2 linked regions of the Maricaulis maris MCS10 genome follow. The protein of the gene in region 2 interacts with the protein of the main gene of each other region in a pairwise test. Links are inferred from orthologs where the notes say so. Each region holds a gene or a part of one and is shown on either strand. Other genes may lie near its edges.

The links. The genes of interacting proteins can lie anywhere in the genome.
Region 1: the proteins of def (region 2) and MMAR10_RS14825 interact in binary tests that used the Escherichia coli proteins (3 or more experiments, as listed by UniProt). The link is inferred for Maricaulis maris MCS10 from one-to-one orthologs.

What each region holds. Positions count from the first base shown.
Region 1 is NC_008347.1:3,162,961-3,166,915, reverse strand. The notes cover bases 832-3,652. They hold MMAR10_RS14825 (aspartate-semialdehyde dehydrogenase), read right to left. Parts: upstream 2,845-3,652; coding sequence 1,819-2,844; downstream 832-1,818. Other genes in these bases: MMAR10_RS14815 (hypothetical protein), read right to left, coding at 3,570-3,652; MMAR10_RS16510 (VOC family protein), read left to right, coding at 2,936-3,553; rarD (EamA family transporter RarD), read right to left, coding at 832-1,720. Also shown: MMAR10_RS14835 (alpha/beta fold hydrolase), read right to left, coding at 1-707; more of rarD, read right to left, coding at 818-831; more of MMAR10_RS14815, read right to left, coding at 3,653-3,863.
Region 2 is NC_008347.1:518,840-522,760, reverse strand. The notes cover bases 780-3,566. They hold def (peptide deformylase), read right to left. Parts: upstream 2,542-3,566; coding sequence 2,017-2,541; downstream 780-2,016. Other genes in these bases: rmuC (DNA recombination protein RmuC), read right to left, coding at 2,573-3,566; MMAR10_RS02275 (pirin family protein), read left to right, coding at 1,169-2,020; MMAR10_RS02280 (hypothetical protein), read right to left, coding at 780-1,017. In the rest of the region: MMAR10_RS02285 (Kazal-type serine protease inhibitor family protein), read left to right, coding at 13-354; more of MMAR10_RS02280, read right to left, coding at 445-779; more of rmuC, read right to left, coding at 3,567-3,921. UniProt on the Escherichia coli protein: Removes the formyl group from the N-terminal Met of newly synthesized proteins. Requires at least a dipeptide for an efficient rate of reaction. N-terminal L-methionine is a prerequisite for activity but the enzyme has broad specificity at other positions.

The DNA of each region.
Region 1 (3,955 bases), 2.6 Mb from region 2 along the record:
TTGATGCCAGGGCCAAATCCGGTCTTGCGGTAGGCATCGGCATAGATCGCACGATCCTCCGGCCTCACGACGATCCGCTTCTCCGCCCGACCGTCAAAGGCCGCGAACTGTGCAGGGATGTGCGTGATTTCCGGATAGTAGTCTTCCAGCTTTCCGACTTTCGGAGGGGCGCCAAAGATGAAGGCGAAGAAATCGTCTTCCTTGCCCTCGAACACGCCTTCCGCAAATCCGGGCTCCTGAAAGCGCAGGATATAGTGATCCTCGCCGCCAATTTCGCGGAAGGCCTCAGTCGGCGGCTGGGCGCCACGCGGCAGGTGTGGGGTGTTGACGCCAATGACGCCATCAAATCGGTCCGCTGCCAGCATGGCCGCATGCCAGGTGATGATGCCGCCCCAGTCATGGCCGACCCAGACGGCTTTTTCATGCCCGAGGGCGTCCAGCAATCCGGTCAGATCGGCGATCAGCGCATCAATTGCGTAGGCGTCGATCCCGTCGGGACAGTCGGAACCGCCAAAACCGCGCAGATCCGGCGCGATCACGCGATAGCCGGCTTCGGCCAGGACGCTGATCTGGTTCTTCCAGGAATAGGCCAGCTCCGGCCAGCCATGAACCAGCAGGAGTGGTTGGCCAGCCTCCGGACCGGCAAGGTGAACCGACAGTTCGATACCATTGGTGGCGATCCGTTGTGGCGCCGGAAAATCAGTCATGGAGAATCCTCGGTTCCGGCCTCGAATTCACTTCGAGATCAATCGCTTGCTGCCCAACAGCAAAGGCCAGCCGACCAGCCTGGTCAAGGGTGGTCGTGCGCGAGGCGACGCTAGTCAGCCGCAGCGGCCAGTTTTCGTTCGCGGCGCAGTTGGCTCCAGGTGAAACATCCGACGCCGGACCAGATGAAGGCGAAAGTGATCAGATGGCCCGTTTCGAAGGTCTCTCCGGTCAGGATGCCGATCGTGAATTGGAGGGTCGGCGCGATGAATTGCAACAGCCCCATGGTCGAAAGGCGAAGTCCCCGGACCCCGATCGTGTAAAGCAGGAGTGGCACGACGGTGACCAGTCCGGCGGCCATGAGAAGCCCTGCCTGGGAAGGGTTCTCGGTGAAGTGCCCCGCGCCGCTGACCTGCAGCCAGACCAGGCCGATGATCGCGAAGGGGAAGAGGAACAAGGTTTCCCACAACAGGCCTGCCCGCCCGTCGACCGCGGCGACTTTGCGCAGATATCCATAGGCGGTGAATGTGGTGGCCAGCATCAGCGACAGCCACGGGACTTCGCCGACCGTGATGATCTGGTTGGCGACCCCGAGTGCTGCCAGCGCGATGGCGGCGATGCGCCAGGGGCCCAGCGGTTCGCGCAGGATGATGACGCCGACCGCAACGCTCATGAGCGGGTTGATGTAATAGCCCAGCGAAGCCTGAAGGACATGCCCGGTATTGACCGCGAATATGAAGCCCCACCAATTCACCGAGATCAGGGCGGACGTTGCCAAAAGGGTCAGCAGGGTGCGGCGGTCCGAGAGGACGCCAAGCGAGGCGCGCAATCGTCCGGACAGCGCGAGAGAGCCCGCCAGCAGAGGCACGGCCCACACGACCCGGTGCAGTATGATCTCTACCGCACTGGCAAATTCGAGCGTTTGGAAGAAGAGCGGAGAAATGCCCCAGATCAGATAGCCTGAGAGACCGGCTGCGAGGGCGCGCCGCATATCGGTCGATGTGTCGGTAGACATGCGGACTCCTTGGTCGATGACTGACACCGCACATAGGGAGCCCGCCTGTCGATGGCGACCCGCTTGTTGCGCATGGCTGCCTTGCGGCGCCGGGCTGATCAGCCCGCCTTGCCCAGAAGGCCCTTGTTGAGGAGCCCTTCGGCAATCTGCACGGCGTTCAGGGCGGCACCCTTGCGCAGATTGTCTGACACGATCCAAAGCGCGAGCCCGTTCTCGACGGTCGGGTCCTCGCGGACGCGGGATACGAATGTCGCAAACTCGCCCACACATTCGACGGGGGTGATGTAACCTTCATCCTCGCGCTTATCGATGACCATCAGGCCCGGGCTTTCGCGCAGCAGGTCGCGCGCCTCGCCCGACGACATCGGTGCTTCAAGTTCGAGGTGGGCGGCGATCGAATGGCCGACAAAAACCGGCACCCGCGCGCAGGTCGCGAACAGCTTGATCTTGGTGTCGAGGATCTTCTTGGTCTCCACCATCATCTTCCACTCTTCCTTGGTGGAGCCGTCTTCCATGAAGACGTCGATATGGGGGATGACATTGAAAGCGATCTGCTTGGTGAATGTCTGGGGCTCGATCGGGTCGTTGACGTAGATGCCCTTGGTCTGGGTCCACAATTCATCCATCGCGGCCTGGCCACCGCCGGACACGGACTGGTAGGTCGCGCAATTGACGCGTTTGATTCCGACGCGGTCATGGATCGGTTTGAGGGCAACCACGAGCTGGATCGTCGAGCAGTTCGGGTTGGCGACGATCCGCTTCTTGCCAACGCCGTCGAGCGCATCGAGATTGACTTCGGGTACCACCAGCGGAACGTCCGGATCCATCCGCCAGGCAGAGGAATTGTCGACGACAATGGCACCGGCCTTGGTGATTTTCGGGGCCCATTCCTTCGACACATCGCCGCCGGCCGACATCAGCACCAGATCGACGCTGGAAAAGTCGAAGGTTTCGGCATTCTTGCAGCGCAGGGTTCTGTCGCCATAGGAGAGCTCGACACCCATCGATTTCCGACTGGCCAGAGCGTGGACTTCGTCGGCAGGGAACAGGCGCTCAGCCAGAATGGTGAGCATTTCCTTGCCAACCGCACCCGTAGCGCCGAATACCGCGATTTTAACGCCCATTATTCTCGACCTTTCAGTTTGCCCGTTGTCCGATCCATGCCGACAGAAGAGGCATTAAACCCGGGACCGCGTCGTGGCTAGGGATGATGTCATGGCCGGGCATCGGTTTAGCGGCTCATTGTCTGAAAGTTCGATTTGGCACCAGATTTTGGACCGATCAACCGCAGTTGTTGACATGTTTGGTGAATTTGTGCCGATTGCGGACCGAATTTCCATATCGACGCCTCGGCAGTTCCGACGTTTCAGGCTGGTGTCTGACACAATGATACAAATGGATCTGCCGGCTGAACGGCCGGGGGAGGCCAACCGTGTCATGAGCAAGCCTGACAGTCTTCCAAGTGTGGCGGCATTTGGAATTGGCGTTAGCGACCTGGCCGCGTCGGCGGCGTTTTATGAAAACACGCTTGGAATGAAGCGCGTCCTGGATCTGTCCCTTGGCCATATGGACGAGGTCATCCTGTTGTTTCCGGATGGAGGCAGCGCCATTGCCCTGATGCACTGGACCGATGGCAGCGCTCGAAACTATGCTGACAATCCGGTGAAGATCGTCCTGAGAGTTGCTGACCCAAAGCTATTGGCAGAGCGGATCAGGGCGGCGGGTCTGCCTGTCATCCGTGACCCGGAGCCCGCAGCCGAAGTGGGCGGTGCCGTCGTCGGCTTCGCAAAGGACCCGGACGGGTATCTGATCGAGCTGCTTGAGTCGGTCTGACCGCGAGCTCGCCGCGTCAAAGCCGTCGCCAAATTCTCCAGGCCACCAGCCCAACGACGACCAATACGAATATCTCGAGCGCGTTTGCGCCCAGAAAAACAGGTGTGATCAGTCGCTGCATCAAACCCCACGGGCCATTGTAGATCGTATCGCCCTGTCTCCAGAAACCGACATAGACGGCACCGGCAACGAGTATCGCCACCCCGAAAAAGGCCAGGCGGATCATCGCGGCGGGGTCGAAGGAGCGACCGGATTCGGCTTGCTTGCGACGGTTGCGCCGGGATCGCTCGAGAAAGCCGCGCCGGGTCATTCACGATCCTCGCTGCGGCACTGGCAAAATGCTGAGGATAGGCTGGCCGCAGGGTTGCGGTAATCATCGATCATGGCGAATGCTCCAGGTCT
Region 2 (3,921 bases):
AAGGACACCCCCATGCGTATGCAAGTTACCGCTGCCATTTTCGGCGGCGCGCTTCTGATGGCCTGCTCGGCACCGGACACGGTTTCTGCCGCCCAGGACAACGCCGAAACACCAACTCCGGCGACCAGCGAAACTTTCACCGATACCCGGACAGAGATGACGGCCGAACCGGCCCCGGCCAATGTCGACATGACGATTGCCGAGGTCGCCGCCGAGATCAGCTGCACACAGGAATATGCGCCGGTTTGCGGTGCTGATGGCGAAACCTATGGCAATGCCTGCGAAGCCGCTGCAGCCAATGTCGAAACGACGGCCACTGGCGAATGCCATGTGGACACCGAACAGCACGATTAATCGCTGAGCCGCCGGCCATTGCGTCTGGGGGACCCGTCTCCCGGCGCACCGTCGAGGTGAGCCGGTTCCGGAAACGGAGCCGGCTTGCGGCTATTCGGCACCCCAGGGCGGCGGCGGGGCGTCGACCGGGTTGGTCAGATCGAACTCGGCAGCGAAATGCCGGTCCGGGCGATCAAGACCGTAGGTAAAACTGGTCTCGGTCAGCGTCATCGACCAGACATTGGCCATCGAGACTGCGATGCCCTCGCGGTCAAACAGCATGCGGCTGAACTGGTCGGCAGGAAACTCGGCACGACGCTCGGTGGGCGGCACGATCGTCGAGCCGCCATATTGCGACAACACGTCCTCAGAGCCGTCCTCGTGGCGGTGGTCATGCTTGAGCTGCAAGCCCGCGGCCTCACGGGTGATCACCCAGGTCCGGGAGCGATCCTCGCCAACATGCAGCGGAATCCGAATCTGCCCCGCCGAACATTCGCGCACATGCATCACCAGACGCTGTTCGGCCCAATCCGCATCACGCGGATCATCACTGACCACACGCCCCTCGAAGGCCTGACCGCACAATTGCGAGAGGCTGGCGAAAAAGGAGGAGTCGGCTGGTGGAGCAGCCGGTGAGCACGCAGCTAGGACAAATGACAGCAAAACAAGGCAAGACAGACGCATAATTTCCTCCTCAGACCGACCCAAACTGCCCTATCCCTTCCCACATGGAAACAATCTCTTTCGCGCAGGCTCATGGCGCTTGTCGGAAAAATACCTATCTTGTCGGAGAATGATTGGTCCTGACCCGCCGCCCAGACAGGAAAACGCCGCCATGACCGCCACCGACACGCTCACCCGGACACGACGGATCACCAAGGTCTCGCGGGGCTTGCCGACTTCGGACGGCGCCGGTGTCAAACTCACGCGCATGCTGGGGCATCGCGGCCTGATGGACCTGGACCCATTCCTGATGCTCGACCAGATCCGCACCGACGACAGCGCGGACTACATGGCCGGCTTTCCCAACCACCCGCATCGCGGTTTCGAGACCGTCACCATCATGCTGGAAGGCCGGATGCGGCATGGCGACAATAAGGGCCATTCCGGCGTGATCGAGGGCGGCGGCATCCAGTGGATGACCGCCGGTCGCGGCATCGTGCATTCCGAACAACCGATCGAGGATGAAGGCCGCCTTTGGGGCTTCCAGCTCTGGGTCAATCTGCCCGGCGCGCTGAAGATGACCGATCCGGGCTATCAGGAATTCGACCGCACACAGATCCCGGTGGAAACCCGCACCGGGGCGAGCCTGCGCGTGCTGGCCGGCAGCACATCAACCGGCGTGACAGGTCCGGCCCGATCAGTCGCCATCCAGCCGACCCTGATCGACATCGTGCTCGAACCCGGCGCCACGCTGGAAGAGAGTATCGATCCCGGACACACCGCCTTCATCGCTGTCTACAAGGGCATGGTCTCGACCGGCGAAGGCCGGGTCGAGGATCCGGATCTCGGCGTCCTGGAAGATGGCGACCGGATCGAGCTGAAAGCGGGGCCGCAAGGCGCCAGCCTTCTGCTCGTCGCCGGCAAGCCGATCAATGAGCCGGTCGCCCGTTACGGCCCCTTCGTGATGAACACCGAAGCGGAACTGCACCAGGCGGTGACGGATTTTCAGGCCGGGAAGTTCTAGGCCGCGTCGCGGTCTTTCGACTTCTCGACCTTCTTCACCTTCTGGACCGCACGCTGGCGTTTCAGGCGCGACAGGTAGTCGATGAAGAGCACGCCTTCGAGATGGTCCATCTCGTGCTGGATGCAGACGGCGAACATGCCTTCAGCGATCTCCTCGCATTCATTCCCGTCATAATCGAGATACTGGATGTGGATCCGGTCCGGGCGCTCGATCTCGTCATAGACGGTCGGCACCGACAGGCAGCCCTCTTCATAGGGTTTCAGCGTGTCGGACGGATCGGACAGGACCGGATTGACGAAATAGCGCGGCTTCGCCTCCTCGTCGGACCCGGCAAGGTCCATCACGATCACCCGCTTGGGCACGCCGACCTGGATCGCCGCCAGACCGATGCCGTCGGCGGCATACATGGTCTGCAGCATGTCATCCATCAGCTCGCGGAGGTCGTCATCAACCTGATCAACGGGTTGGGACACCTCTTTGAGGATGGGATCGGGAACGGTGAGGATTTCGCGTATGGCCATGGGCCCTAGATAGTCGCACTGGCTTTCAGGATCAAGAATCGACCGCTTCCGGTGCTGCGAGGGCTGGCTTGGGGGCTGGCTTGGGGGCGGATTTGCCACCGCCGCTCTCGGTCGCTTCATCGGCGCCCGCCGCATCGAGATACTCGGCCGGCAGTGATTTGCGGGCATTGGCGCCCAGAGATTTGAGCATTTCGGTCTGGCGCACCAGATTGCCACGACCCTCAACCAGCTTGCCCTTGGCCGCCGCCCAGGCGTCCTTGGCCCCGTCGATGCGCTTGCCGACCGTCTCGAGATCGCCGACGAAGCCTTCAAACTTGTCATAGAGGGCGCCGGCACGATCGGCGATGTCGATGGCGTGCCGGTTCTGGCGGTCGATCGTCCACAGGTTTCCAACCGTGCGCATGGCCATCATCAAGGTCGTGGGTGTCGCGATCATCACATTGCGGTCCCAGGCATAGGCCGACAATTCCGGGTCATTCTGCAGCGCCAGCGAGGCCGCGCCTTCCAGCGGAATGAACATCAAGGTGAAGTTCACGCCCTCATAGAGCTTGGCATAATCCTTCTCGCCCAATGCTTTGATATGGGCGCGGACCGAGGCGATGTGCTGTTTCAGCGCTGCCGTCCGGATCTCGTCATCCTCGGCATTCACGCAGCGCTCGAACGCGACCAGCGAGACCTTGCTGTCGATCACCAGGCGATGCCCGCCCGGCATGTCGACGATCACGTCGGGACGCAAAAGCGCACCCTCGGCATTGCGCTCGGTGGACTGGGTGTGGAAGTGCTCATTCTCCAGCAGGCCGGCGCGTTCGAGGATCGAGGCCAGCACCATCTCGCCCCAATCGCCCTGCACCTTGGAGGAGGAGCGCAGCGCATTGGCCAGCTTCTGGGCGTCGTCCGACATCCGCGAGGCGTCCTTGCGCACGGTCTCCATCAATTGCTTGATCTCGCCGGCATGACCGTGGCGTTGCTCGGCATCCTTCTCCACTTTCGAGCGGAAATCGGTGAGTTGTTCGCGCAGCGGCTTGAGCAGGGTTTGCAGGCTTTCCGTGCTCTGCTTGTTCAGCTCGGCACCCGAGGCTTTCAGGATTTCCGCGGCGGTCAGCTTGAACTGGTCGTTGAGACGCTCGCGGGCCTTTTCCAGCTCGGCCAGCTTTTCATCATGATGGCGCAGGGCCGCGTCATGCTCGGTCTTGAGCGCTTCATGGCTGGCATTGAGCCCGTTGCGCTCGACCGTGACCGCTTCCAGCGAGACCCGCAGGCGGTCGCGCTCCTCGACCACACCATCAAGCCGGGCCAGCGCCTCGCGCGCCGTCGCCAGTTCGGAGGCAGCACTTTCCTGACGGTTGCGCCAGTCGTCGCGTTCGCTGCGCAGCCGTTCCA